3 regions of the Rhodoferax sp. EU05-FHT12H12 genome follow, and region 2 is predicted to be linked to each of the others. Evidence: predicted binding sites of a transcription regulator. Region 2 holds the regulator's gene; each other region holds the start of a gene.
The links. Region 2 encodes sigma-54, which starts transcription at its own class of promoters, with help from an activator protein. Its sites were predicted from a motif close to TGGCANGNAANCTGCTTT; they were not measured.
Positions count from the first base shown of each region.

Region 1 (9,790 bases), on a different contig from region 2:
CTAGGGGAAGGTAGAGCACTTTTTCAGGTGTGCGGCCTTCGTCCCCAAGTACGCGCTCAATCTCTGCCATCTGGTCCGGGAATCGGATTTTCAGTTCCTCCGCCGGTTTAGCCGCTTTGAGTACCTCGGGAATGCTCAGATCATAAGGCTGCCATAGATCGGGGCGAGATGCCAGAGACACCCCTTGCAGGGCAGCCAGAGTAGCATTCATTTTTTCTTCCTCGTCTGCGAATGGACGCAGCGCCAGCAAAGTCGGCCCCGTGATGGGCAAAGCATTTACGTCAGCACGCGCCTGAGCCAGCAACTCCGGCACTACTTCAATAGCATGCACGATGCGGAATCTGTCGTACTCAAAGACCATGTGCACCGGACGCGCCAGAGACACGGTCCACAGGCCATAGCTTAATGCCGCGAGCTGCATTAGGACCACGACTACTAGGTCGCGCCGCAACTCGGGCCAAAGTTTGGTGCGGGTGAATACGGCTAGTGTAATCAGCGGTCCAAGCACAATATCCACCGCGACGACTAGCAAAAATAATTCGCGCCCGCCTGAAACCTCCCGGTAGGGATAGGGATACCAAATGCCGAATACCAACGAAGCGGTTAGTAACGCGATGACTAGGCTTAAAGCGAAGTGGGCAACACTGGCCTGAATACGGTCACGCCAAAAGGAAGGTGAATTGGGAAACATACGCATAAGTTGCCTCAACTGTAAGCGGCGTGCGTAAACTGTCAAATCGCAATAAGCACACCCACGAAATTGCTCCGGGTATCGTTGAGGTTCGTTGATTAAAGCTATTCCGTTGTAGCAGTTTGACTGGCAAGTTGCCAATAGTAATTGGGCTCAGCTTGGACATCCAATCGACTCAAGCAGGGTGCCACTCAGGAGATCACGAGCAAGCTCTAAGGAACCGGCTGCGCAAGCAGCACAGGATATTTCTCCTGCCCCAACAGTCGAAGACTGTAAACCGCCTCCGAATAAACGGATGGTTCGAACAATTGTTTGATTACAAGCAAGCGATCGTACGCATCTTCAGGACGCTCATTTAAAGCACAGGCAAGAGCCGTACGGAACAGAAGCGGCGCCCATGTATAGCGCTTGGATGTGCGCAGCAACATGCTCAAATCTTCTTCAGTCATTTGGGGTGCTGCCCGCAATCGCATGGCACGAAGAAGTTCGCTTGTTTGGGTCAACAAATAAAGCCGTGGAACAACATAATCCGCAGATACATCTCCAATGCGTCGATTCTCAAATCGATTTACCCGATAGTCTTCTTCTGCCACTATGTACTCGTACGTTATTGTGGCAACTAGGCCAATCCATACACCAGTCAACGCGACCAGCGAAAGACGCCCCATCAGCACCCCGGAAGGCTGTACTTGCGCGGGACTGGACGCATCAATAACGCCGAAAATCGCACCCGCAACAACAACGAAGTAGGCATACGCGTGCGGGTACTCCAAAAGAGAATGCACGCCCAATGGCAATAGCAATGCATAAGTCCATACCAAATGACGCGACCCGCGCACCGTCCTCCACCGCATCCATAACCACACGGCAAAAGTCACTAGAAGCCCTCCCCCGATGGGTAGGCCCAACATTACCAACGTATCAATCACGAAATTGTGGGTAAAATTTGCCTGTTCAATACTAGGCACACTGAGAGCCCCAAACTGCTGCGCGGCAGGAACTTGCAGCCAGCCCCAACCGAACCAGGGGCGTTCTATTACGGCCAAGCCAAACTGCGCCCAAAGCACGGGGCGAGTCCCCTGCTCGGCAAGGTCGCCCACGCCCAATGCACCGCCCGAAACCCCACTTGGACTGGCTGCATACAGCCATGCCAGCCCCCACAGAGAGCCCACCCACGCTAATGCCCCGAGTCGGTAGACACAAGGCAAACGGCTACCACGCCCAAACCAGTACACCAAGAGCCCCAGACAAGTACCCGACAGCACACCTGTGCGAGACTGTGTCGTAGTAAGAGCAAGCGCCAACAGAGTCAAAACTGCTCCCAAGGACCAACTACTGAGATAACGTGTGGCAAATAGCCCCGTAGCAGCAGCAGCAGCCAATACAAGTGTCGTTGCAGCCTGATTGGGTTGGCCCAAATTGCCACGCGCACGACCACCGGGTAACGGCTCCAAAACCCAGTCACCAAATGCAGTGTGGACTGCCAATGTTTGAGCCATCGTTTGCAGCGCTACACAGAGTCCGACGACAACAAGCAGTACTTGTAGTTGCGTCAGCAATCGCGACGGGGCCGCATCACCTTCCAAACCATCCACCCAATGCCAAGCGAATAAAAATACCCCCAAATAGCACGCCACGATCCAAGCATCACCAGCATAACTTATTAACCCAAATGCCCATTGCACCCATGCAAATGCTGCCAATCCACCCAATACCCAGGCAACAGTACGCACCCTCAGTGGCGCATTTTTGAATGCCAACAACAATGCAATCAGCACCGTAGCTGCAAAAGCCGGGGCCTCCGTATGGAAAGCCCACCAAGGAGGCAAATGATGTGGCACCAGCCAGCTGATACCCAGCAATGCGAGTGCTAGTCCGTGCAATACAGTGTTCATAAAAAAAGGGGCTCCGAGAGCCCCTTTGTGAGTTGGGTCGCTGGGAAATTAGGGCAAAAAGGTGTTGCTTCCATAGGTTGTACCAACCACCGTGTCGCGGCAAGAGCCCGGCAAAAATTTGGGGTTTACACCACCAGTAGTGGCAGGCCCGCATGACCACGCGTTCACGTTGCCGCTTGGCGCTACTTGAGTCGCGTCCGTCGGAGCCAAAATAATGAATCCGGCAGCGTTGACAACGCCACTTGTCACACGAATCGCACCTTCAGCACTGGTCTGAATACGAGCAACCTGACCACCAGGAGCTGAGTTCTCGCAGCCCCAGCCACCTGCCTGGAACGCAGAAGTGCCCGTCGCGGTCTGCACCGTTTCTGTTATTGTGGTTCGGCACTGAGAAGCCGCCAAGATGACTTCGGACATCCGGGCACGGATGGTGTAGTCTTGGTAAGCAGGCAAAGCCACAGCAGCCAAAATACCGATGATCGCAACCACGATCATCAATTCGATCAGGGTAAAACCCTTTTGAATAGAACGCTTCATACAAAACTCCAAAAAAGTGTGAGGGCGTACTCTCAGCAGACTTCGTGCCAACCCAAAATCATGGAACTACCGACAAAAATGCCCTTTATGCGCGCCAGGGAGTGGTTTGACGCGCCCCCGTCGATTGGATGCGCAACATTTTTGTCACTTAATACATACTTGCCGAACCATTTTCAAATCCGTCAACCCCATCATCACCTTCTCCATTCCATCCATCTTCAAAGTCCGCATGCCTCCCTCAACAGCTGCAGAAAACAGCTCTGCTACCCGCGCACGCTCTTGGATCAGCTTCTTCACGGCGTCATCCGCCACCATCAGTTCATGCAGACCGATCCGCCCTTTGTAGCCGGAGCCATTGCATTTGTCGCAACCTACCGCTTTGTAAAGTTTGAGCTGCCCTCCCTCTCCGTAGGTTTGCAGCCATGTATCGACCATTTTTTTTGACTCGCCGGCATAATCTGCTTTCCAAGCGTGGGAATGGCGTAGTTCTTCGGCATATTCAGCCGCGAACAAGCGTAATTCCTCGGCATCTGGAACATACGCTTGTTTGCAGTCGCACAACTTCTTTGCAAGTCGTTGAGCCAAAATGCCCAGCAGCGCATCCGCGAAGTTGAAGGGGTCCATTCCCATGTCCAGCAAGCGGGTAATGGACTCAGGCGCGGAATTGGTGTGAAGCGTCGAGAACACCATGTGCCCGGTTAATGAGGCTTCAACCCCCATCGATACGGTCTCTTTGTCCCGCGACTCGCCCACCATAATGATGTCTGGGTCCGCACGCAAGAAAGCGCGCATCACCAGCGCAAAATCAATACCCGCTTTTTTGTTGATCTGAACTTGGCGCAAACCTTTCTGTGTAATTTCCACCGGATCCTCTGCCGTCCAGATTTTGGTATCGGGTGTGTTCAAAAACTTCAAAATTGAATGCAGGGTGGTTGTTTTTCCTGACCCTGTTGGACCGCACACATAAAACAAACCATAGGGTTTGCTGACGGTTGCCTCCAGACGCGCTTTGTTGTGGGGCGTCAGACCCAACTTCTCCAGGGGGATCGGCTCACCGGCTGCCAATATCCGCATAACCACATCTTCCACACCACCAGCAGACGGGATGGTCGCAACGCGAAGTTCGATGTCCAGCGGGCCGTACTTTTTGAATTTGATCTTCCCGTCCTGCGGTTTGCGGCGCTCCGAAATATCCAAATCACACATGATTTTGAGGCGGGTGACCATTGCCTGGCGAAAGTGCGCAGGCACCTCCACATAGGGAACCAGACTTCCATCAATACGGAATCGAATGCCGGTCTTGAGCTTGCCAGGCATGGGTTCAATGTGGATATCTGATACCTTTTGGTTGTAGGCATCGATGATCACTTTGTTCACAAACTTGACCAGTTCGTTGTCTGCTGCTGCGGACTCCAAAGAGTCGTCATTGGAACCGTCATCAATCGGTGCCCCATCCATGTCCGCCAACAACTGATCAATGGTGCTGCTGTCCGCAGATGCGCCGAATAACTGGGCCAGTGTGTCTTTGAACTCCGTTTGGGTCGTGACCCGGTATGCAAACTTGCTGGACCGGGGAAACACCTGGGGCACAACCCGCGAGCCTTTGACCGCCTCCGGGTCCAAACACATGATCACCAGCCCTTCTGGCGACTCCTCCAAAGGGATCCACCCCTGTTCCACAATAAACTCGCGTTTAAGCGCACCGTGTAGCATCTCGGAGCGTATGCGGCCCGCATTGAAGGGCTCGTACGCCACACCAAAAAATTTGGCAAGTGCACCACCCAACAGGGCGGGGCTGAGACCAAAACTGGACATCAATGCGAATTCGCTGGACTGGCCCTCTGCACGAGCGTCCTCCACAGCGTCCCGCAGTTCTTGCTCGGTCAACAGCCCGTCCGCGACAAGGCTGTCGAACTTGCTGGCCTTTTTGACGCCGCCGCTATCGTTTGACTTTTTCAGGCGCTGGCGAATCGCCGTCGCCAGCGTCTTGCACAACTCGGTCACACCATCTACTTCCAACTCGCCAAAAGGCTCATCATTCTTGTTATTGATGACCTGCAAGACCCCATGCAAGTGGCTTCCGTCCATGATGGGGGCCACCAGCATTTGCTTGGTCCGATACCCAGAGCGTTTGTCCACTTCCTTCAAAAAAGAAAGTGCCGGGTGAATGCGTCGCAAGGCGTCTTCGTCATAGACGTCCACCAAGTTCAATGCGGCCTTGCTATACGCGGCGTACCCAGCCAGACTCTGGGGGGAAATGGGCAACTTCAAATCACGACTGCTGTTCAGGCCCGTCTTGATCTTGGAAACGATAGACGTTTGATCTTCACTTACGGCATACAAAGTCAGGCGATCTGCATTGAGGAGTTTGCAAATCTCTTGGCTGGTTTCCAGCATGATCTGCTCGATGTTTTCGGTTTCATGGATACGCGCGGTCACTTGATGCAACTGCCGATAGAAGAGCGCCTCAAAGGTCATGCCTCTTTTTTTAGAGGGCAACTTCTGCGATTCAAAAAAAGCGTGCTCCGCACCGGCGGGCTGGATAACTGAACTCATATGTCGAACTCCTGCCCCGCGTGCAACCAACGGATGTCGTACATGACATCCGGGCCAAAGGGCTGTGTCTGATCAAAGCCTTGAATTTCCGCCATGATCAGATCGGTTTCCGCGGGCTTGGTATGGGTAATAAAAATAGGATATCGCACGCCTTCGGCAATGCAATCCAACTCTTGGAACAATGAATTTGGAGAAAGATGCAGGCTTTTTTTGGCCAGGTCTTTTTCTCGGTTGCTGAATGCAGTTTCAATTACCAACATGGCCACGGGCATTCCATTGATTCGCGCCCACAAAGCGGGATTCCGCTCGGTATCACCCGTAAAGACCCAGTTTGCACCACCCGCATTCACCGCAAACCCAGCTGCCGGCACAGTGTGTGTCGCCGGCAGCACTTCGACCGTTTTCCCGAACAAGTGCACCTGCTCCCCAACCGAGACTTCCACGAATCGGATGAAGGGCGCATCGACGCGAGGTATGCGCGAAAAGTCAGGCCAGATCACGTCATTGAAAATATGGGTTTTCAAGGCTGCGATGGTGCCAGGCAGGGCATAAATATTGAGTGGATGACTTCGTTGCGCGGCCACCGCGTCCACCATCAATGGCAAAGCCGCCACATGGTCCAGGTGCGAATGGGAGAGGAAGACACCCTCGATGGCGGCCATTTCTGCCAGCGTCAGGTCACCCACACCCGTACCAGCATCTACCAGGATTTGAGCGTCAAGCAAAAAAGACGTAGTTCTACAGTCCTTGGCAATCGCTCCCGAGCATCCCAATACGCGGACTTTCACAGATGGCGCCCTATTTGGTTTCGAAGTTGGTTGCGCCATCCCAGTCTGGGTCAAACGGCAGCAATCGCATGGAGGCTACTCTCTCGGAGTACAGCTGGTAAAGGTATTTTTTTGCGTTCATGCGCATTAAGTTGATCAACAACACCTCTGCCTGGTCCCAGTTTTGAGCTCGATACGCGCGCAAAAATGCGGCCCATGTTTTCACTTCTTCCGCAATCTCAGAGCTGATGCGTGCCAAAGGCACCAAAGGCCCATAAATGGACACGGTTTGTTCTTTCCCTTTTACGCGCACCTTGTCCAGCTCCTGCCATACAACGTCCGATGCCAGTTTTTTGGCACTCTCGCTGACCACAATGTCCACACCGTAAACCTTAGAAAGTCCTTCCAATCTGGAACCCAAATTTACCGCGTCGCCGATGACGGTGTAGCTTCTTCGAATATTGGAGCCCATGTCCCCCACGCACATACTTCCAGTGTTGAGACCAATACCGATGCCAATCTCTGGCAAGCCGTTTGCCCGGTGCTCTGCATTGATTTCCCGAACCGCACTTGCCATTTCCATGGCGGATTTCACTGCCAAATGTGCGTGTTCTGCAGTTTCCACCGGCGCCCCCCAAAAGGCCATCACACAGTCGCCCATATATTTATCAATCGTGCCTCGGTTGGCACGAATCAACATCGTCAGGCGACTGAATACGCCCGTCAACAGGGCCTGCAACTGTATCGGCTCCATTTGTTCCGACATTTTGGTAAAGCCGCGCATATCGCAAAACATCACCGTCATTTCACGATTGGTCGCCTGCATGCTATAGCTGTCCGGGTCCTTCACCATTTCGTCCACCAATTCAGGCGGCACGTAGGTTCCAAACAAATTGGCCAATTCGCGCTTGGAGCGGCTTTCCACAAAATAGCCGTAACTCATATTCAGGCCGAAGGCCGTGACTGCCATAGCAAGCACAGAGGCTAGGGGCAAGACCAGCCCATACCCCAGGTAGAGCCATAAGTTCATCGCAACCAGCAGGCCAAGTACGGCCACGCTCAACAACACGGCGCGTGGTGCCGACAGCAGTGGCAGACCAAACGCCAACAGCAGACCCGACAACAAAACCACCACCACTTCATACCCCACGGCGTAATCAGGTCTCACCAGCACATAACCGTCAAGCAGCGAAGAAATAATATTGGCGTGCGTTTCTACGCCTGGGTAGGTTTCTCCTACTGGGGTAACCCGCAAATCCAGCAGCCCTGGTGCAGTCGTGCCGAGCAGCACCACCTTGTCCTTAAGTGCGCCAGAGGGCAGCCGTTTGCTCACAACGTCAGTAGCGGATATGTAGCGGAAAGAACCACCACTCACCCCCCCATATCCCCGATAGGGCACCAACGTCGCAACACGCTCATCGACAGGGATCGCCAGTGCTTTGTCGCCCTGTTTCAGCAACACCCGATCCATGCCCTGGTATGGTTTGGCTATAAAACGTTCATTGGAAAAACCCGGAGCCACGGTTGGCATACCCGCAATAACGCGAAACATGGCAAGTGCGATGGACTCATAATAGTCACCTTTGTGCTCCGCCAACAGGGGAAGAGAGCGCACAACGCCATCACCATCCGTGATGGAGTTGAAAAAGCCGGCCATAGGCGCCGAGAGCGCCAGTTGCTCTATGTTTGCGCCATACCCCGTCCACGAGGTGGCCTTGATTTGGCGTCCCTGCAGCGCCGACCCAGGCAGCACAGGCACAGGCAGCACACCGCTGGAGCGCCCCTCTTTGTCACTGGTGAGGTAGTACCCCATGACAACGGGACGATTGGCAATGGCCCTTGCAAACGCAGCGTCAAAATCCAACTCGGGTTCCAACTGCTTCAGACGCTCGGAGAAACCTGGATAGTCTTTCAACTCCTGTTTGGCCAACTGATTTAGCCGCGCCAGACCCGAGCTTTCATCCGCCTCCGCAAACACAACATCGAACCCAAGAACGGCAACTTGTTGGTCCAAAAACAAGGTGTCGACCAATTCAGCCAGCTTGTTGCGCCCCCAGGGCCAACGACCAAGTTCAGCCAGGCTTTTTTCGTCAATATCAATAATGACGATGCGATCATCCAGTGTGCGCGGCATCGTGGCTTGAAGACGCGCATCGTAGATGATGTCGTCCAGGCGCTGAAGAACTCCCATACGCGCCACGCCCATGGCGTGCAACAAAGCCAGAAGCACCGGGATCAGCGTCACCGCAATACGCCGCCAGTGTTTTGCAATTGAATTCATGCAAACGCCTGCCAACACCAAGGGGAGGAAGCGGTCAGGCCTGCTGACGGATAACAATCAGGTTTGCACAAACTGCATTTGGGTTCCCGCCAGCTCCACCAAATCACCATTTTTCAGGGATATGGGGTCTGTTCCAATAGGCGTTCCATTCAAGGTGGGATTGCCAGCCCCCTCCACATGATGCACCACGTAGCCATGCTGTCGACGGGTGATTGCAGCGACCGCAACACCCGGCTTGCCAATCGTGGTGACCACCTTGGTCAGAGGGACCTCACGGCCAGAAGCTGCACCCGACAACACTTTGATCGCCGCGTGAAACGCACCGAGCCCCATCGAGTCCCCAGCCGCAGTGGGGTACCCCGATGCGGGAGCACTTGAGGGTGCGACCATGGGGCGCGCACGCACCACCATGGTTTTGTCAAAATTCTCAGCAGCACCGTCGCCAACAAACTTGATTTTGTACTTCCCAATTTCAATACCGTCACCGTTTTGCAATTGCTGCTTCTTCACGGCCTTGCCATTGATGTAGGTACCATTCGTGCTGTTAAGGTCTTCCAGGAATACCTCTCCACCTGTCATGAGCAATACAGCATGCTCACCACTTACAGCCAAGTTATCGATAACGATATCGTTGTAGGGACGGCGCCCCAGGGTCGTGCGGTCCTTCGTAAGCTGAACTTCCTTGATCACGACCTCATCGATCGAAACGATCATCTTCGGCATGATCGACTCCTTTTTCTGTAATTGGTTTGTGGAAAATCCCAGTACTCTACTTCCCTAGCAGCCTGGCAAACAAACCCCGCCGCTCCGCTGCCTCGCTTACCGAGACCATCAACACCGAAATATTGTCTCGACCGCCATTCTCGTTGGCGGCAGCAATCAATAAATCTGCTTTTTGGTCCAAGGCCACGCTCTCGCTTACGATTCTAGCGATTAGTTCATCGGCGACCATATCTGATAAGCCGTCTGAGCACATAAGATACAAGTCGCCTGGCTCGACCACGTACTCGTTGACATCCAGTGCAACTGCATCCTCAACACCCAAAGCGCGCGTCACCAAATT
Region 1 is NZ_JBYTDI010000002.1:178,957-188,746, reverse strand. It holds gene tfpZ (TfpX/TfpZ family type IV pilin accessory protein) at 1-697, opposite strand, end outside; gene AC3WS7_RS05670 (PglL family O-oligosaccharyltransferase) at 904-2,586, opposite strand; gene AC3WS7_RS05665 (pilin) at 2,635-3,123, opposite strand; gene AC3WS7_RS05660 (ATPase, T2SS/T4P/T4SS family) at 3,268-5,679, opposite strand; gene AC3WS7_RS05655 (3',5'-cyclic-nucleotide phosphodiesterase) at 5,676-6,467, opposite strand; gene AC3WS7_RS05650 (CHASE2 domain-containing protein) at 6,478-8,727, opposite strand; gene AC3WS7_RS05645 (FHA domain-containing protein) at 8,785-9,450, opposite strand; gene AC3WS7_RS05640 (Stp1/IreP family PP2C-type Ser/Thr phosphatase) at 9,497-9,790, opposite strand, start outside.
Region 1: the regulator sigma-54 is predicted to act here: its motif matches at 3,156-3,173, upstream of AC3WS7_RS05665 (pilin).

Region 2 (9,790 bases):
AGTTTTTCTTCCAGTGGCTGGCCAGCTGGTTGAAGAAGTCCACACCCTCGTCGGTCTGCGCGAGTTCACGTGCGCCAAAACGCGCACCCTCGCCCTCACCGGCCACACCGCCGATGCCGATGCGCTCGCCATAGGGAGGGTTCAGCACCATCACGCCGCCGCCCTCAATCGGGGGCATACGCTGCAGCGCGTCGCCACCGCGGAATTCGATCACGTCAGCCACGCCCGCGCGCTGCGCGTTGCGCTGCGCAAAGTCCACCATGCGGTGCGACACATCGCTGCCGTAAATCAATGCAGCCTGACCCGGCTCGGGCTTGACCACATTGGCGGCGGCCTCGGCCTTCATGTCCACCCATTCCTGCGAGCGGAAGGGGCGGTATTTCTCGAACGCAAAGCGACGCAACGAACCGGCTGCGATATTGCAGGCAATCTGTGCGGCCTCAATGGCCACCGTCCCGCTACCACAGCAGGGGTCGTACAAGGGCATCAGGTCGTCGTCGCCCGAGGCCCAGCCGCTGGCCGCAATCATGGCCGCGGCCAGGGTCTCTTTCAGCGGCGCATCCCCTTTGTCCTCACGCCAGCCACGCTTGAACAGCGGTTCACCCGAGGTGTCGATGTAGAGCGAGCAGCTGTCGGTGGTCAGGTGGGCGTAGATACGCACATCGGGCCACTGCGTGTTCACGTCGGGACGCACACCGCCCGCCACTTCGCGGAAGCGGTCGCACACGGCGTCCTTCACCTTGAGCGCGGCAAAGTTCAGCGAGGTCAACGGGCTGTGCTGCGCCGTCACTTCGACCTTGATGCTTTCCTTGGGTGTGAACCACTGCTCCCACGGCACCTGCAGACCGGCGCGGTACAGGTCTTGTTCGCTGCGGTATTCGGTGTACGACACCAGCACCAGCACGCGCTGCGCCAGGCGGCTGTAAAGGTTGAGCAACATGGCGTGCGCAAACGAGGTGCGCACGGCCACACCACCGCGCTGCTTGGTCACGCAGCCGGGCGGCAGGCCGGTGATTTGCAAAATCTCCGGCGCCAGGTACTCCTCCACGCCAGCGGCACAGGGGAGAAAAAGGGTCAGTTGGTTCATAGCGCTTTGCGGAGTGAGGCGGGGGCAATCTTCAGGCCCTCGCGGTATTTGGCCACGGTGCGCCGGGCGCATTCGATACCCTGCTCTTTGAGCATGTCAGAGATCTGGTTGTCACTCAAGGGCTTCTTGCTGCTCTCGGAGGCAATGAACTGCTTGATGAGCGCGCGTACCGCGGTGCTGGAGGCATTGCCGCCGCTCTCGGTGCCCAGGCCCGAGCCGAAGAAGTACTTGAGCTCGAAGGTGCCAAACGGGGTGGCCATGTACTTGGCGGTGGTCACGCGGCTGATGGTGGATTCGTGCAGGCCCAGTTCGTCGGCAATCTCGCGCAGCACCAGGGGGCGCATGGCCAACTCGCCGTGGGTGAAAAAGTTTTTCTGCCGCTCCACAATGGCCGTACTCACGCGCAGGATGGTGTCAAAGCGCTGCTGGATGTTCTTGATGAACCAGCGCGCCTCTTGGAGGCGCTGCTGCAGCGCCGCGTGGCCTGCACCGTCACGGCCACCGCGGTGGTTGCGCAGCACGTTGGCATAAATGTCGTGCACCTTCAGGCGCGGCATGACCTCGGGGTTGAGCTGTACGCGGAACTTGGGCGTGCCACCGACCTTGCCAATCGCCACCACCAACACGTCGGGCACCACGATGTTGCGCTCCACGTCCACAAAGCGGCGTCCGGGCTTGGGCTCCAGCCGTGCGATCAGCGCAATCGCTTCGCGCACCAGCGCATCGCTGCCCACACCCATTTGCACCAGGCGCTTGATGTCGCGTCGGGCCAGCAGGTCCATCGGTTTGTTGCAAATGCCCAGGGCCACCTGCAGCACCTCGGTCCGGTCGACCTCCCCCTCCTCATCCGCGAGTTGCAGCAGGTGCGCCACTTGCAGGCGCAAGCACTCGCCCAGGTCGCGCGCGCCCACGCCCACGGGTTCCAGGCTGTGCAGCAGACCCAGCGCCACGGTGAAGTGGTGCACCAGGTCTTGCAGCTGCTCTTCATCGCCGGGGTTCAGGCTGCGCGCCAGTTCTTCCAGCGGGTCTTCCAGATAGCCATCGTCGTTGAGCGATTCGATGAGAAAACGCAGCGCCGCCGCATCGGTGGCCGTGGTGCGCAGGCTCAGGGCCTGGCGGTGCAAAAAGGCCTGCAGTGATTCGGCGGAACGTGCCAGCTCGGTGGCGTCTTTCTCTTCATCGTCACCCAGGTTGTTGGCCTTGGCCTTGGCGTCCACGCCCCACTCGCCGTCATCGGGCGTCATTTCGGTGGTGCCGTCCCCCTCCCAGTTGGGCTCGTCGCTGCTGCTCAGCGGTGTGGATTCCTCATCATTTGTGCTGCTAGCGCTCGTGGATGTTGCGTAGTCAGCTACAGAATTAGGAGCATAGTCCGCCTCACCGCTCTCGGACAGGCGATCGCCTTCACTGACGGTGGCGTCGGCGGCGTTGAGGCCGAAGTCCTCGCGCTCGGCCCGGTCCTCGGTCAGCTCCAGAAACGGGTTTTCGTCCAGCATCTGCTCCACCTCCTGGCTCAGCTCCAGCGTGGAGAGCTGTAGCAGACGGATGGACTGCTGCAACTGGGGCGTGAGCGCCAGGTGTTGGGAGACGCGTAGTGAAAGACCTTGTTTCATCTACATCTTGAAGTGTTCGCCCAGGTACACCCGGCGTACATCGGCGTTGTTCACGATCTCGGAGGGGGTGCCCTGCGCCAGCACATGGCCGTCGCTGATGATGTAGGCGTGGTCGCAAATGCCCAGGGTCTCGCGCACATTGTGGTCGGTGATCAGCACCCCAATGCCGCGGCCCTTGAGGAAGTTGATGATGCGCTGGATCTCGATCACGGCAATCGGGTCGATACCGGCAAAGGGCTCGTCCAGCAAGATGAAGCGAGGCCGCGTGGCCAATGCGCGCGCAATCTCGACCCGGCGCCGTTCGCCACCCGACAAGGCCAGCGAAGGCGACTCGCGCAGGTGCTCCACGCGCAAGTCCTGCAACAGCGCGGTCAGGCGCGACTCAATTTCGGCCGACTTCAGCGGGTTGCCCGCCTCGTCGCGCTGCAACTCCAGCACGGCGCGCACGTTGTCTTCCACATTCAGCTTACGGAATATCGAGGCCTCTTGCGGCAGGTACCCCAGCCCCAGGCGCGCGCGGCGGTGGATGGGCATGTGCTCAATGGACTGGCCATCGATGGTGATGTCACCTGCGCTGGCGCGCAGCAGACCCACGATCATGTAGAACGAGGTGGTTTTGCCCGCGCCGTTGGGGCCCAACAGCCCCACCACCTCCCCCGTGCGCACGGCCAGCGATACGTCCTTGACCACCTGACGTTTGCCATAGGACTTTTGCAAATGCCGGGCTTCCAGCCGCCCGGTGCTGGTGTCCGGGGCTTCTTGGGTGGGCGCGCTCACTGGGCGGCTTTCTCAAGTTGCGGCGTGGCGCGCAAGGTGGGGCTGGCTTGGGGCACGGCGGGCGCCGCAGCGTCGGGTTTGGGCGTCAGCATGGCCCGCACCCGGCCTGCGGGGGCGGTGGCGCTCTTGGGCGCACCGTCCACGGTGAAGCGGTCGCTGAGGTTTTCGTACAGGATGCTGGCGCCCGTCACCTCGTCGGCCAGGGTGGCACCACGCAGTCGGCGCAACTGGGCTTTTTTGATGAAGCGCACGGTGTCGGCGCGGCCGTCGTACTCAATGGTTTCACCGTCGCCCTCAATAAATTCGTCCAAGCCATCGCGCTTCTGACGGAAGAATGCCGGGGTGGCCGCAGAACCGGTGACCAGGCCAAACTGGTAGCCATCGGGGTCCTGGCGCACTTCGAGCTGGGCACCACGGATGACGATGCTGCCCTTGGTCAGCACCACGTTGCCGGTGAAGACGCTGACCTGCTTGAGGTCGTCGTAGCGCAGGGCATCTGCTTCCACGTTCATGGGCTTGTTGCGGTCGGCTTTTTCGGCCCAGGCGTGACCCGCCACACCGGCCATCACCAGCCACAAAGACACCGACAAAAGGGTATTTTTCATAAAGGCACGAAACTTGCTCGAAAAGCGCTTCGGCCATTGTACCGAGCGCTTTGCGCATTTCGCGCCCTGGCGGGTTCAGCCGTCGGCGTTAATTTTGGTGGTCAGCGCCTGCAGCACCTCGGCAGCGCGGTCATTCTCCACCTGGCAGGTGCCCGCGTTGGCATGGCCGCCCCCGCCGTAGCCCAGCATCAGCTCGCCAATATTGGTCTTGGACGTGCGGTTGGTGATGGACTTGCCGGTGGCAAACACGGTGTTTTGCTTCTGCAGGCCCCACAACACGTGGATGGAGATATTGGTCTGGGGGAACAGCGCGTAGACCATGAAGCGGTTCACCGCAAAGATGGTGTCTTCGTTGCGCAGGTCCAGCACCAGCAGATTGCCATGCACCGTGGAACAGCGCAGCAGCTGCTCCTTGGCCTTGGCCGCGTGCTCAAAGTACAGATCCACGCGCTCCACCACATCGGGCAGCTGCAGGATTTCGTCGATGCCGTGGTTTCGGCAGTACTGGATCAAGTCCATCATCAACTGGTAGTTGCTGACGCGGAACTCCCGGAAACGGCCCAGGCCGGTACGCGAATCCATCAGGTAGTTCAGCAGCACCCAGCCTGTGGGGGCCATGATTTCGTCGTGGCTGAAGCGGGCCGAGTCGCCCTTGTCCACCGCTTCCATCATGTCGTGAAAGCGTGCCGGGAAACGGTTGGCACCGCCATAGTGGTCAAACACCACGCGCGCGGCCGAATCCGCGTGGGGCAAGATGATGTGATTGGGGCGCTCGCCGGTGTTGCGCACCGTTTCTGACTCGTGGTGGTCAAACGCCAGGTGCACGCCCGGCACGTAAGGCAGGTTGGTGGTGATGTCGCGGTCGGACACCTCCACCTTGCCGTCCTGCATGTCCTTGGGGTGGACGAACTTGATGTCGTCGATCAGGTCCAGCTCGTTGAGCAGCACCGCACATACCAGTCCATCAAAATCGCTGCGGGTGACAAGCCGAAATTTCTGCTGCGCCATGGGAACGGTCTCCACAAAGGTTGGGGGGCCAAACCATTCTAGCCCCGGCCCTTGGAGGCCGGCACCCCACCCGCGGCAAAACCAGCAACAAAACCCGGCGGATTAACGCCCTGCGCGGACGTCGGCAACCAGCGTGTCCACCACCTGCAAGGCCCGCTGCATATTGCCAGCCATGGAGCCATCGGTGTAGTAACGCCCTGCCACACCCAGCGCAGGCACACCCTCCACCTTGTAGGCGTTTTGCAACTGCGTGGCCTTGGTCACCTTGGTCACCACGGTGAAGGAGTTGTACTGCTGCACAAACTTGGCCTTGTCCACGCCCTGCTGACCCACCCACTCCAGAATCGCCTCGCCGCTGGCAAGGTTCTTCTTTTCGACGTGGATGGCGGCGAACACTTTGGCGTGCAGTTTCTCGACCAAGCCCATGGCTTCGAGTGTGAAATACAGGCGCTGTTGCGGTACAAAACTGTCCTGGAACGCAACGGGGACACGACGCAACACCACATCTTTGGGCAACTTGGCGATCCAGGCCTGCAATGTGGGCTCAAACGCATTGCAATGCGGGCAGCTGTACCAAAAGAACTCCACCACCTCGATCTTGCCAGCCCCAGCTTCCACGGCAGCCCGTGGGTCCAGCACCTGGTAATCGGTCCCTGCCTTGGGCTTGCTGGCCTGGGCGTGTACCGAAGTGCCCAGCAAAGTAGCCGAAGCCAAGGCTGCGCCAGTGGTCAGTTGCGTGAATTCGCGTCGTTTCATATCCGTCTCACTGTGTAAAGGGGCTGGTGGGACAGGGCCCCACCGGGAAAGTTCCTGTGGAGCCCGCGCTCAGCGCTGCACCCGAACCAAAGCAGTGTCCATGCCGGACTTGTCCATTTTGTCTTTGGCCTTGTCGGCGTCTTCCTTCTTGTCAAAAGGCCCCACGCGCACCCGAAACACCGGACGACCGGACTGTTCACGTTCGGAAATCTTGGTCTCGATACCGCTCAGCGACAGCTTGGCACGGTGGCTCTCGGCATCTTCGGCCTTCTGGAAGGCGCCCACCTGCACAAAGTACACAAAGGCATCGGCCTCTGCGGGAGCCGCGGTCTTGGCCTTGGCCAGGTCACCCAGCGGATCGGCTGACACGGCGGGCTTGAGCTCAGCCTTGGCCTCTGGTTTGGTGGCCTTGGCATCCGGCTTGGCCTCCGTTTTCACCTCGGCCTTGGCTTTGGCTGCAGATGCAGCGGACGCCGGGGTGGTGGCCGGTGGCACGGCGGGAGCCGGGTTCTTGCCATACAGGATGGCATTGGGGTCCCAGTTTTTGTTCTTCTGGGCTTCGGCCTCGTTCTGGTCGGCGCTGCGGCTCTGGCTTTTGTTGATAAAGGGCACCGGTACCTTGGTGACGTAGACTGCCACGGCCAGCGCAGCACCCAGGCCGACGACCACGCCCACAATGAACCCCACAACGGTTCCGCCACGTTCAAACTTCATGTGCTGCTTTCTCTCTTAATCTCACATTTTTTGCGGGGCACTCACGCCCAGCACGGCCAGGCCATTGTGCAATACGCGGGCGGTAGCGGCCACCAGCGCCAGACGCGCCAGCTTCACCGCCTCGTCATCCACCAGGATGCGCTCGGCGTCGTAATAGCTGTGGTAACTGGCGGCCAGCTCGCGCAGGTAGAACGTCACGTCATGCGGAGCTTCGCCTTCCGCCGCAGCGCTCAGCATCTCGGGGTACTTGGCCAGTAGCAGCATGAGCGCCTGGGCTTGCGGGCTCTCCAGCGCCGACAGGTCCACGGCCTTGAGGCCGACCACATCACCACCCCAGCTGGCCAGCACCGAGCAAATGCGCGCATGGGCGTACTGCACGTAGTAGACCGGGTTGTCGTTGTTCTTGGCCACGGCCAGGTCCACGTCGAAGGTGTACTCGGTGTCGGGCTTGCGGCTCAGCAGGAAGAAACGCACCGCGTCCTTGCTGGTCCATTCAATCAGGTCGCGCAGCGTCACATAGCTGCCCGCGCGCTTGCTGATCTTGACCTCTTCACCGCCGCGCACCACGCGCACCATGGTGTGCAGCACGTAGTCGGGGTAGCCCTGGGGGATGCCCACGTCGGCCGCCTGCAGGCCGGCGCGCACGCGGGCAATGGTGCCGTGGTGGTCGGTGCCCTGGATATTGACGACCTTGGTAAAGCCGCGCTCCCACTTGGCAATGTGGTAGGCCACGTCCGGCACAAAGTAGGTGAAGGTGCCATCCTTTTTGCGCATCACGCGGTCTTTGTCATCCCCATAGTCCGTGCTCTTGAGCCACAGCGCGCCGTCCTGCTCATAGGTCTTGCCGTTGCTCACCAGCTTGTTCACAGCAGCCTCCACGCGACCGCTGGTGTACAGGCTGGACTCCAGGTAGTACTGGTCAAAGTGCAGGTTGAACGCCTGCAGGTCCTTGTCCTGCTCATTGCGCAGGTAGGCCACCGCAAACTGGCGGATGTTGTCGTAGTCGTCCACATCGCCATTGGCCGTGAACTCGCGGTCGTCGGCCTTGATCGACGCCTTGGCCTTGAAGGCCTCGGCAATGTCGGCGATGTAGTCGCCGTTGTAGAAGGCCTTGCTTTCCGGGTTGTCCGGGTCGGTGGGCCAGCAGCTGTCACCGGGCTTGAAGCCCTTGGCACGCAGCTGGGTGCTCTTCGTCAGGGTGTCGATCTGCACCCCCGCGTCGTTGTAATAGAACTCGCGGTGCACCGCGTAGCCCTGGGTACCGAACAGATTGCAAATGGCGTCGCCCAGCGCGGCTTGGCGGCCATGGCCCACGTGCAGGGGCCCGGTGGGGTTGGCCGAGACAAACTCGACCAGCACGCGCTGGCCATTGCGGGGCTGGTAGCCGTACTGCTCGCCCTGGCCCAGCACTTCGCGCACCACTTCTTGTTTGGCAGCGGGCTTGAGGCGGATATTGATGAAGCCGGGCCCGGCAATCTCAATGTCCTGCACCCACTGGGCGTAGACCGGCGTGGCCAACAGGTCGGCGCGCAGGGCTTCGGCCAGCTGGCGCGGGTTCATTTTCAAAGGCTTGGCCAGCTGCATGGCCGCAGTGGTGGCGAAATCGCCATGGGCCGCAACCTTGGGGGATTCAAAAGCGGCCTTGGCGGCCGAGCCGGGCGAGAGTTTTTCCAGGCAAGCGGCCAGCGCTTGCAAAAGATCGTGTTTGACGGTGAGCATGGACCGATTTTACGGGCCCCTCGGGAAAGCCCGGGGGTCAGGCCGTCAACGGCGCTGACATCTTTCCGTTATATGCTTGTAAGTGCTAGGGTTTTTTCTACAACGGCGGCATCGCTGCCATCTTTTGGATAGGACGACTGATGAAACAATTGATCTCCCTCGTGGCTTTGGGTCTGGCACTGGCCGTCGGAGGCGCACACGCCGCTGACGAAAAGGCCCCTACCGCCCAGCAGAACAAGATGAAGACCTGCAACGCCGATGCCAAAACCAAGGACATCAAAGGTGACGAGCGCAAGAAGTTCATGAGCGAATGCCTGAGCGCCAAACCCGCAGCGGCCGCCGCTGACGCCGGCACCAGCCAGCAAAACAAGATGAAGACCTGCAACGCCGACGCCAAGACCAAAGACCTCAAAGGCGACGATCGCAAGAAGTTCATGAGTGAGTGCCTGAGCGCCAAATAAGCGCCGCGCCCTCCGCCAAGCCCGCCACTGTGCGGGCTTTTTCATGCCTACTCGGCCGGCGCCAGGCGCTGACCAAAGGCGTCGGCCGGCTCGGGCCGGGCAAACCAGTACCCCTGCCCCTGCTCGCAACCCAGCGCGCGCAGTGCATCGCGGATGCGCTCCTCCTCAATGCCCTCGGCATGGGAGACCAGGCGCAGGCCCTTGGCCATTTGCACGATGGCGGCCACCATGGCGTGTTGTGGCTCGCTGTCGAGCATGCCTTTGACAAACGATTGGTCAATCTTGAGCTTGTGCACCGCAAAGCGCTGCAGGTAGCCCAAATTGGAGTAACCGGTGCCAAAGTCGTCGATCGCGATCGACACCCCCTGCGCCTTGAGACGCTGCAGTGACACCACAAAACGCTCAGTGTCCTCAATCAGCGTCGATTCGGTGATCTCCAGCTCCAGACAGTGGCCGGGCAAGCCCGACTGGCGCAAAGCCGCTTCCACCACCTGCTCCACATTGCCCCGGCGAAACTGCACCGGCGACAGATTGACCGCCAGCACCAGCGGCGCCCCGGCCCGCTGCCACTGCGCCGCCTGCTGACAGGCCTGCACCAGCACCCACTCGCCGATCTCCACAATCACGCCCGCTTTTTCGGCCGCAGCAATGAAGTGCCCCGGCATCAGCAAGCCCTGCTCCGGGTGTTGCCAGCGGATCAAGGCCTCGGCCCCCACCAGCCGTCCCGTCTGGAGGTCAAACACGGGCTGGTAATGCAGCACAAATTCTTGGCGTGCCAGCGCCACACGCAAGCTGGCGACCAGCTGCAGGTTGTGTTGCAAGTCGGCCTGCATGGCCGCATCAAAAAAGCGAAAGGCATTGCGCCCCGACTCCTTGGCGCGGTACATGGCCACATCGGCCTGGCGCATCAGGGTTTCGTAGTCTCCGCCGTCATCGGGAAACAATGCAATGCCAATGGAGCAGGACGTGGACACCTCGGTGTCCTTGAGCGTGAAGGGCATCTCCATGCGTTGCAACACCTCGGCGGCCACCGCCGCCACGCTGTCAGCATGG
Region 2 is NZ_JBYTDI010000010.1:13,722-23,511, reverse strand. It holds gene AC3WS7_RS18160 (THUMP domain-containing class I SAM-dependent RNA methyltransferase) at 1-1,087, opposite strand, end outside; gene rpoN (RNA polymerase factor sigma-54) at 1,084-2,697, opposite strand; gene lptB (LPS export ABC transporter ATP-binding protein) at 2,698-3,474, opposite strand; gene lptA (lipopolysaccharide transport periplasmic protein LptA) at 3,471-4,079, opposite strand; gene AC3WS7_RS18140 (exopolyphosphatase) at 4,155-5,087, opposite strand; gene AC3WS7_RS18135 (thiol:disulfide interchange protein DsbA/DsbL) at 5,190-5,843, opposite strand; gene AC3WS7_RS18130 (SPOR domain-containing protein) at 5,913-6,557, opposite strand; gene argS (arginine--tRNA ligase) at 6,579-8,276, opposite strand; gene AC3WS7_RS18120 (PsiF family protein) at 8,417-8,737, shown strand; gene AC3WS7_RS18115 (putative bifunctional diguanylate cyclase/phosphodiesterase) at 8,785-9,790, opposite strand, start outside.

Region 3 (9,790 bases), on a different contig from region 2:
CTTGCACCGGGTGCATACCGCGCGGCAAAACTGGTGTGGGGCGGCAGCTGGCCGCGCGCCACCGTGGGGTCGCGCTCCACCAGGTAGGGGAAGTCGCCCTCGCTGACCCAGGGCAGCGAGTCCAGCGGCAGGCGCAGGCCCATGGGCGAGTCACCGGGCATGAGGTACATGCGCTCGTCGCGGAAGAACCAGGGGCCGGTGGTCCACTCCGGGCCACCCAGGCCGGGGTTGCCGCTGGCGCCCACCTTGAGCGGCAGCACATAGCCCACCACGGAGTCCAGCTTTTGGGCGAAGACGCGGCGCAGGCGGGCGCGCTCCATCTCGTCGTCGAGCTTGGCGTTGAACGGGTCCACGTTGACCGGCAGGCGGCGCTCGCGCCACAGGTAGTACCAGGTGTCTTCATAGCCGGCTTGCACGTACTTGTCGGTCAGGCCCAGCTTGCCGGCCAGCGTGCGAATGAAGTAGCCCGCGTCTTCGGCCGAGTAGTGGGTGGGCGTGCGTTCGTCGGTGAACAGGGCGGGGTTGCCCCAGACCTTTTGCTTGTCGGCGCGCCAGTAGATGTTGAGTGCCCAGCGCGGCAGTTGCTCGCCGGGGTACCACTTGCCCTGGCCAAAGTGCAGAAAGCCGCCTTGGCCGTATTCGTCGCGCAGCTTGTGCACCAGCTCGGTGGCGAAGCCACGTTTGGTGGGGCCCAGGGCGTCGGTGTTCCACTCGGGCGCGTCGCGGTCGTTCACGGCCACAAAGGTGGGCTCGCCGCCCATGGTCAGGCGCACATCACCGGCCAGCAGGTCGGCGTCCACCTGGTCACCCAGATTCATGACGGCGGTCCACTGCTCGGGGGTGTAGGGCTTGGTGACGCGCGGCGATTCGTAGATGCGGGTGACCTGCATGTGGTGGCTGAATTCCACTTCGCTTTCGTCCACGCCGCCCTCAATAGGTGCCGCGCCGCTGGGTTGCGGGGTGCAGGCCAGGGGAATGTGGCCCTCACCGGCCAGCAGGCCGCTGGTGGCGTCCAGGCCAATCCAGCCGGCGCCGGGCAAATACACCTCGCACCAGGCGTGCAGGTCGGTGAAGTCGACCTCGGTGCCGCTGGGGCCGTCCAGCGATTTCACATCGGGGGCAAGCTGGATCAGGTAGCCCGAAACAAAGCGCGCAGCCAGGCCGCAGTTGCGCAGCAGTTGCACCAGCAGCCAGGCGGAGTCGCGACAGGAGCCGGAGCCCAGTGCCAGCGTTTCCTCCGGCGTTTGCACGCCGGGTTCCATGCGGATGGTGTAGTCCACCGACTTGTGCACCAGGGTGTTGAGGTCGACCAAGAACAGCACGCTGCGCCGCTTGGTGCGGTCGATCTTGTCGAGGTAGGCCTGCAGCAGCGGGGTCACCGGGTCTGCGGCCAGGTAGGGGGCAAGTTCCTGCTTGAGCTCGGGGGCGTAGGTGAAGGGGAACTCTTCGGCCTCGGGCTCCAAAAAGAAGTCGAACGGGTTGTAGACCGCCATCTCCACCACCAGGTCGACGGTGACCTTGAACTGGGTGGTCTTGTCAGGGAAGACCAGGCGGGCCTGGTAGTTGGCAAACGGGTCTTGCTGCCAGTTGATGAAGTGGGTGCTGGGCTCGACCTTGAGGGAGTAAGACACCACTTTGCTGCGGCAGTGGGGGGCGGGGCGCAGCCGGATGACCTGGGGACCGAGATTGACCAGACGGTCGTAGGTGTAATGGGTGACGTGGTTCAGCGCTGCGTGAATGGACATAGCCGGTCTCTCGGTAATCTCGCACTGGGTGCGGGTGCAGCGGTTGCTACACCAGCCCCATACTAACAATCGGGTTTGACGCAGGGCTTGAAGCAAGTCCCGCGCCATGCCCGGAGGCCCGGTGGGCGCGGGTTAGCATGGGGCCATGTTCTCTGCCGCCCACCGCACCAGCGCGTGGCCCCGCACGGTGTTTGCGGCGCTGCTGGGTTGGGTGTTGGGGGCGGCATTGCAGCTGCAGCAGGCGACGCTGGGTTCGCTCTGGTTTTATATGCCTTTTATGCTGCTAGCCCCCGTCTTGTATGCGCAAGCAGCTCCTGAAAAGATAGCAAAAATCACCCGCAGACCCACCCCCTTGGGGCTGGTGTCGGCGCTGGTGCTGCTGGCCGGCATGGCGTTGGGCTGGGGCAGTACCGGGGCGCGGGCCGTGGTGTTTGCCAGCACGGCGCTGGCCCCCGCCCTGGAGGGGCGTGACCTGCGCGTGACCGGTGTGGTGGAGGGCCTGCCACAGACCAGCGAAGCCGGGCTGCGTTTCACGCTGCGGGTGGAGCAGGCACTGCTGGAGGGGCTGGAGGTCACCGTGCCCGCGCGTATGGCCGTGGCCTGGTACGCCACGGGTTATGCGTTGGGGGGCGAGCAGACGGGCCTGCAGCGCGTGCCCGCCCCGTTGTCCGCAGGCGAGCGCTGGCAATTCACCCTGCGCGCGCGGGCGCCCCATGGCAGCATGAACCCGCACGGGTTTGACTACGAGCTGTGGCTGTGGGGGCAGGGTGTGCAGGCCAGCGCCTATGTGCGCGCCGGGCCCAAAGATCCCGAACCGCTGCGCCTGGGCCAGACCGGCTGGGCCCCGGTGGCTCTGGCGCGCCAGGCGCTGCGCGACCATATGGTGGCCACGGTGCAAGACCGGCGTGCCGCCGGCCTGCTGGCCGCGCTGGTCGTGGGCGACCAGGCCGCCGTGGAGCGCAGCGACTGGGATGTGTTTCGTGCCACAGGGGTGGCCCACCTCATCAGCATCTCGGGCCTGCACATCACCATGTTTGCCTGGGGCGCGGCTTGGCTCTGCGGTGCGGCGTGGCGGCGCTCGCGGCGCCTGTGTCTGGCCTTGCCCGCGTCATCGGCAGCATTGCTGGGCGGGCTGGGGCTAGCCTGTGCTTATGCGGTACTGGCGGGCTGGGGTGTGCCCGCGCAGCGCACCTGCCTGATGCTGGCCACCATCGCCGTGCTGCGCCTGGCCGGTGCCCGCTGGCCCTGGCCGCTGGTGTGGATGCTGGCCTGCGCCGTGGTGGTGGCACTGGACCCGTGGGCGCTGTTGCAGCCGGGTTTCTGGCTCAGTTTTGTGGCGGTGGGGGTGCTGTTTGCTACAGATTCAGGAGCTGCTCGCGCAGATTCCATGGGGGCTGGAGGCCTAATGAAGGGCCAATCTTCCGCCGGGCAGCCCCAAGGCTCTGAACCGCTTGGCGGTCAGCCCCGACAGGGAAGATTAGCCCCTTTGGGGGGCAGCGCACTACGCGCAGCGAGAAGCGTGGGGGCCATGTTCCGGGAGCAGTGGGTCATTACATTCGCCTTGGCGCCGCTGAGTTTGCTGCTGTTTGGCCAGCTCTCCGTTGTGGGCCTGGTGGCGAATCTGCTGGCCATTCCCTGGGTGACTTTGTTGCTCACGCCACTGGCGCTGCTGGGTGTGGTGTTGCCCGCGGTGTGGGGGCTGGCTGCGCAGGCGACCGATCTGCTGTGGTGGTGGTTGAGCATGCTGGCTGCCTGGCCTTGGGCCACCGTCAGTGGGCCATTGCCTCCCCTGGGGTGGGGTTTGTTGGCCGTGGCGGGCGGGCTGTTGTGTGCGCTGCCCGTGCCCTGGCATCTGCGCGCCCTGGGGCTGCCGCTGCTGGCACCTTTGCTGCTGTGGCACCCGGCTGTACCCGCCCCCGGAGAATTTGAGCTGTTGGCGGCTGACGTGGGGCAGGGGAATGCGGTGCTGGTGCGCACCGCGCGCCACGCTTTGCTGTTTGACGCCGGCCCGCGCTACAGCCTGGAGAGTGATGCCGGCCACCGGGTGCTGGGGCCGCTGCTCAAAGCCTTGGACATCCGGCTGGACACCGTGGTGCTGAGCCACCGCGACTCCGACCACGTGGGGGGCGCGGCGGCCGTGCTGGCCATGCAGCCGCAGGCGGCCTTGCTGAGTTCCATTGAGTCCGAGCATCCGCTGCAGCAACTGCGCACGGTGCAACGCTGCGAGGCGGGCCAGCGCTGGCTGTGGGATGGTGTGTCCTTTGAGGTCTTGCACCCGCAGGCGGCGGACTACGCGGCGCCCGCCAAGCCGAATGCGCTGTCGTGCGTGCTGCGCATTGGCACAGGTGACCACAGTGCGCTGCTGGTGGGCGACATAGAGGCCGCGCAGGAGGCGCGCCTGGTGCAAACCTGGCAGGGCACGGACCATCTGCGTGCGGCGGTGCTGCTGGTGCCGCACCACGGCAGCAAGACATCGAGCACGCCCGAGTTTCTGCAGGCCGTGGCGCCGCAGTGGGCGCTGGTGCAGGCGGGGTACCGCAACCGCTTTGGCCACCCGGCGCCGCCGGTGCTGGCGCGCTACACCGGGGCTGGCATCAATTTGGTGTCATCGCCCCAATGTGGTGCCATGCGCTGGCGCTCGGAGCAGCCCCAAAATGTGGCGTGCACACGGGAGGATGATCGCCGGTATTGGCACCATCTTGTGCCATAGTGGTGCACGCGCAAGTGAACGTGGCGGTGGCCCGAAGCTTGCATACGGTGCGATCAGAGAGGTCTTTTATGCGGAAATTCGACGAGATGTACACCCAGCTTCCCTACGAGTTTTTCACTCAGGGCAAGCAGATACGAGACCACTACAAAATTTACGACGAATGGCTGGCGCGCCAACCCGGCGACATGATGGCCAAACGCCGTGAAGAAGCGGAGATGATTTTCCGCCGCGTGGGCATCACCTTTGCCGTCTACGGCGAGAAGGACGAAGACGGCTCGGGCACCGAGCGCCTGATTCCGTTTGACCTGATTCCGCGCATCATCCCGGCCCACGAGTGGACCAGCATGGAGAAGGGCCTGACGCAGCGCGTCACCGCGCTCAACCGCTTCATCCACGACATCTACCACGACCAAGAGATTCTGAAAGCCGGCATCGTGCCGCGCGAGCAGATTGAGGGCAACGCCCAGTACCGTCCCGAGATGGTGGGCGTGGATGTGCCCAACGGCATCTACTCGCAAATTTCCGGCATCGACATCGTGCGCGCACCGGACGCCAAGGGCAATGGCGAGTACTACGTGCTGGAAGACAACCTGCGGGTGCCCAGTGGCGTGAGCTACATGCTGGAAGACCGCAAGATGATGATGCGGCTGTTCCCCGACCTGTTCAGCGCGCACCGCGTGGCGCCCATTGCGCACTACCCCGACCTGTTGCTGGAAACCCTGCGCGCCAGCAGCCCGGCCACCACGGCCGAGCCCACGGTGGTGGTGCTCACGCCCGGCATGTACAACAGCGCCTACTTTGAACACGCCTTCCTGGCGCAGCAAATGGGCGTGGAGCTGGTCGAAGGGCAAGACCTGTTTGTGAAGGACAACTTCGTCTACATGCGCACCACACGCGGCCCGCGCCGGGTGGACGTGATTTACCGCCGCGTGGACGATGACTTTTTGGACCCCACGGTGTTCCGCCCCACGTCCACGCTGGGCTGTGCGGGCCTGCTGGGCGCCTACAAGGCGGGCAATGTGACCATCTGCAACGCGGTGGGCACCGGCATTGCGGATGACAAGTCCATCTACCCCTATGTGCCCAAGATGATCGAGTTCTACCTGGGCGAAAAGCCCATTTTGAACAACGTGCCCACCTACATGTGCCGCAACAAGGACGACCTGGCCTACACGCTGGCGAACCTGAAAGACCTGGTGGTGAAAGAGGTGCACGGTGCGGGTGGCTACGGCATGCTGGTGGGGCCCGCCGCCACCAAGGCCGAGATCGAAGACTTCCGCAAGGCGGTGGAGGCCAATCCGAGTGGCTACATCGCACAACCGACACTGAGTTTGTCCAGCTGCCCCACCTTTGTGGAGAGCGGCATTGCGCCGCGCCACATTGATCTGCGACCCTACGTGCTCTCAGGCAAGACGGTGCAGATGGTGCCCGGCGGGCTGACACGCGTGGCCTTGAAAGAGGGCTCGTTGGTGGTCAACTCCTCGCAAGGCGGGGGCACCAAGGACACCTGGATTCTGGAAGACGATGCGTCGGCTGCTGCTGCCACCACGCAGACCCAAAGCCAAACCCCAAAACAATAAGCGAACTGCGGAGGTACCACCCTATGTTGTCAAGAACCGCCGACCACCTGTTCTGGATGTCCCGCTACACCGAGCGGGCCGAGAACACCGCGCGCATGCTGGACGTGAACTACCAGACTTCGCTGCTGCCGCAGAGCCAAGCGGTGGCCCAAGTGGGCTGGCAAGGCCTGCTGTCCATCAGCGAACTGCTCTATACCTACCAAGAGAAATACGGCGACATCCAGGCCCGCGAGGTGATGGACTTCATGGTCAAGGACGAGAGCAATCCGTCTTCCATCATGTCCTGCCTGAGTGCCGCGCGTGAAAACGCGCGTGCGGTGCGCGGCGCCTTGACGACCGAGGTGTGGGAAACACAGAACACCACCTGGCTCGAAGTCAAACGCATGATCAAGACGGGCGAATTTGAAAAAGACCCGGCCCAGTTTTTTGAGTGGGTGAAGTTCCGCTCGCACCTGTCGCGTGGTGTGACCGTGGGCACCATGCTCATGGACGAGGCGCTGTTTTTCATGCGCATGGGGACGTTCCTGGAGCGGGCCGACAACACGGCGCGTCTGGTGGATGTGAAGTTCCACGCGGTGCAAAGCGACTTTTTTGGCGCCGCCAGCGAGAAGGACCAAGAGTACGACTTCTACCACTGGAGCGCGATCCTGCGCAGCGTCTCCGGCTTCGAGGTCTACCGCAAAGTCTACCGCGACGTCATCAAGCCCGAGCGCGTGGCCGAGCTGCTGATCCTCAAGCCCGACATGCCGCGCTCGCTGCACGCCAGTCTCAACGAAGTGGTCAACAACCTGCGCCTGGTGGCCAGCGACCCCGGCAGCGAAACCCTGCGCCGCGCCGGCAAGCTGCGCGCCGAGCTGCAGTTTGGCCGCATCGACGAAATCCTGGCCACCGGCCTGCATGCCTACCTCACGCAGTTTTTGGACCGTGTGAACGACCTGGGCGCCCACATCAGCCGCGAGTACCTGGTGCCGGTAACCTGACGCGCTGCAGGCAGGGTAAACGCGGCCCCCCAACCAGCCCGGATTGCGCCTCACAGGGGCTGGTTTTCCGCATAATGTCTTCAACAAGGAGACAGCATGCGCGTAGCTGATATCGACCGGGAAATTGAAACCGCCAAGGCAGCGGGCACCCTGCGGGACATCGTGATCCAGCCTTGTCCGGCCTTGCTGACGGACCTGCGGGTGGAGTTCAACCGCGAAGATCCGGAGCCCGCCACCATTGCCAAAATTGCCTCGCGCGATGTGGCCATGGCGGCCGCGCTGATCCGGGTGGCCAACAGCCCCATTTATGCCCGCTCCCGCAGCGCCTCCACGGTGGCCGAGGCCGTGGCCCTGCTGGGTATTGCCCAGACCGTGTCCATCCTCACCGGCTTTTTGCTGCGCGAGACCATCACCGCCAAATCGCCGCTGCTGGAGCATTTTTGGGAAACCTCGACCCGCCGCGCCTACGCCATGGGTTACATCGCGCGCCAGATGTACGGCATCAACGCTGACATTGCCCACACCTGTGGCCTGTTTTGCCATGTGGGCTTGCCCATCATGCTGCAGGGCTTGCCGGGGTACGAGGCCACCTTGGCGCAGGCCATGCAAGACCAACAACGCACCTTCACCCAGGTGGAGAACGATGCCCACCGGACCGACCACGCGGTGGTGGGGGCCATTGTGGCCAAGACCTGGCGCTTGCCACCGATCGTCGCCATCGCCGTGCGCCTGCACCACGACTTCACCGTGCTGCGGGACGACCACATCCCTGCCGAGGTGCGCACGCTGGTCGCCATGTCCCTGCTGGCCGAACATTTGGTGGCTCTGCACGAAGGGCAAACCGAGCATGTGGAATGGGACCAGTACGGTGCAGCCTGCCTGGCCCACTTGCATGTGAGCGAGGTGGAAATCGAACACTGGCTGGACGCGCTGCAGGCCCAGTTTGAAGGACCTGCGGGCTTTTGAACCCGGCTCCGGCCGCTACTGCGGCGCGATTTGGGCGTCCAGGCCCATGGCGCGCACTTTGTCGGCCACCCGTTCAGCCTCTGCCTCGGTCTCGAAAGGGCCCACCCGTACCCGGGTGCGGGTGCCCTGGCTGGTTCTGACCGTTTGGGTGCTGGCGGGCAGGTCGGCGTCCGTCAATTGGGTGAGGGCGTTGCGGGCATTGTTTTCTTGGGCAAACAGGCCCACATTCACCACATAACGCAGTGCCTGTGCGGCGGGTGCGCTGGCTGCCGCCGTGGCGGTGTTTGCCGTGCCAGCCCTGGCGGTGGCGGACTCTGCGGCCACCGGCCGGGAAAGAATGATGATCTTGCCCGGCGCCGAGCTGCTGGCGCGCGGGGCGACTGCCACCGCGGCGGGCGCAGGCGGCGTGGCGGTGGCTCGGGGGGCGGCAGACGCAGCGGCCCGAGGTGCCGAGGCGGCTTCCACCCGTGCGGGGGCGGTCACGCTGGCCGAGGCTTGCGTTAGCGGGGTAGGCGGAACCGCGGAGGCTGTGCCCAGGGGGGCAGGGGCTGGTGCCGAGGCCGCGGCTTCTGGAGTGGGGGCTGGTGGTACCGACACATCAATGGTGCGCCCCACTGCAATGTTGCGGGCATCGGCTGCCGTGGGCGTGGGGACCGGCGCGGGTGCCCAGCCTTCAAATTGCACCCAGGCGTAGGCCAGCAGGGCCAGCACCAATGCGTTGGCGACCATCTGGGCGATCAGGCTTTGGCGGGTGGGCGCCTTGCGGCTCAGGAAGGTGCAGGCCTCGGCCACGGTGTGGGTGGCCTTGAGTGCCGCGGCCATGCGCTTGCGTGTGGCCGCATGCAAGACGGCATTGCCGCCCAAACCTGGCAGCAAGACCGACAGCAACACCAGGGCGCCCACCAGGGCCCACTGCGTGGTGTCCGAAAACTGGAACACCAGGCGCCCGATGCCAAAAATGCCCAGTGCCAAGCCCACCAGCACCCCGGCATACACCAGCGCGGCGTGCCAGAGCTGGCGAAAGGCCAGCCAGTTGAGGGTGTAGAGCGCAGCCGCACCGTTCCAGCTCAGGCCTGGGCGGTCGGCCGCTTCAAAACGTGCAAACAGCGGCAGGTAATAGGCGCTGTTGACATCGCCCACCGCCGCACGGTACAGCGCGGTCGTGGAGTGTTCGTCCGTGTTGTCCAGGGCGGTGTCGGCGGGTGTAGGCATGGTTTATTTTGGCACGCCGGGAGGGGTGGGCAAAGCGGCGGCCACCTCTTGCCCCAGCTCGATCACCGCCAGCGCGTAGTAGCTGCTCCAGTTGTAGCGGGTGATGGCGTAGAAGTTGTCGGTGCCGGCGATGTACAGCGGTGCGTCGGCACCGTTTTGCAGTTCCACCAGCGCCAGCTTGCCCGTGTGTGCGGCCGCTGCCGTGTCCAGCAGCACGCCTTTGTCCTGCATGGCCTGTGCGCTGAAGGTGGGCAGGATGTCCGGCGCCAGCAGCGTGGCCCGGTCCAGCCGGGCCAAGTCGAACTGCACCGGGTAGTGCGTGGGCTGGCCAGGCTGCCACTTGAAGGTGACGAAGTAGTTGGCCACCGAGCCAATCACATCGGCCGCACTGTGGAACAGGTCGACACGGCTGTCGCCATCAAAGTCCACCGCGTACTTGGCCCAGCTCGACGGCATGAACTGTGGCAGGCCCATGGCACCGGCGTAGCTGCCCTTGAGGGCCAGCGGGTCGGTGTTGGTGCGGGCGGTGAGGCTGAGAAAAGCCTCCAGCTCGGAGAGGAAAAACTTGGCACGATCCGCTGCACGCGGGTGGGCGGC
Region 3 is NZ_JBYTDI010000001.1:928,483-938,272, reverse strand. It holds gene AC3WS7_RS04355 (transglutaminase family protein) at 1-1,745, opposite strand, end outside; gene AC3WS7_RS04350 (DNA internalization-related competence protein ComEC/Rec2) at 1,891-4,455, shown strand; gene AC3WS7_RS04345 (circularly permuted type 2 ATP-grasp protein) at 4,524-6,035, shown strand; gene AC3WS7_RS04340 (alpha-E domain-containing protein) at 6,059-7,015, shown strand; gene AC3WS7_RS04335 (HDOD domain-containing protein) at 7,112-7,981, shown strand; gene AC3WS7_RS04330 (SPOR domain-containing protein) at 7,997-9,193, opposite strand; gene mltB (lytic murein transglycosylase B) at 9,197-9,790, opposite strand, start outside.
Region 3: the regulator sigma-54 is predicted to act here: its motif matches at 1,835-1,852, upstream of AC3WS7_RS04355 (transglutaminase family protein).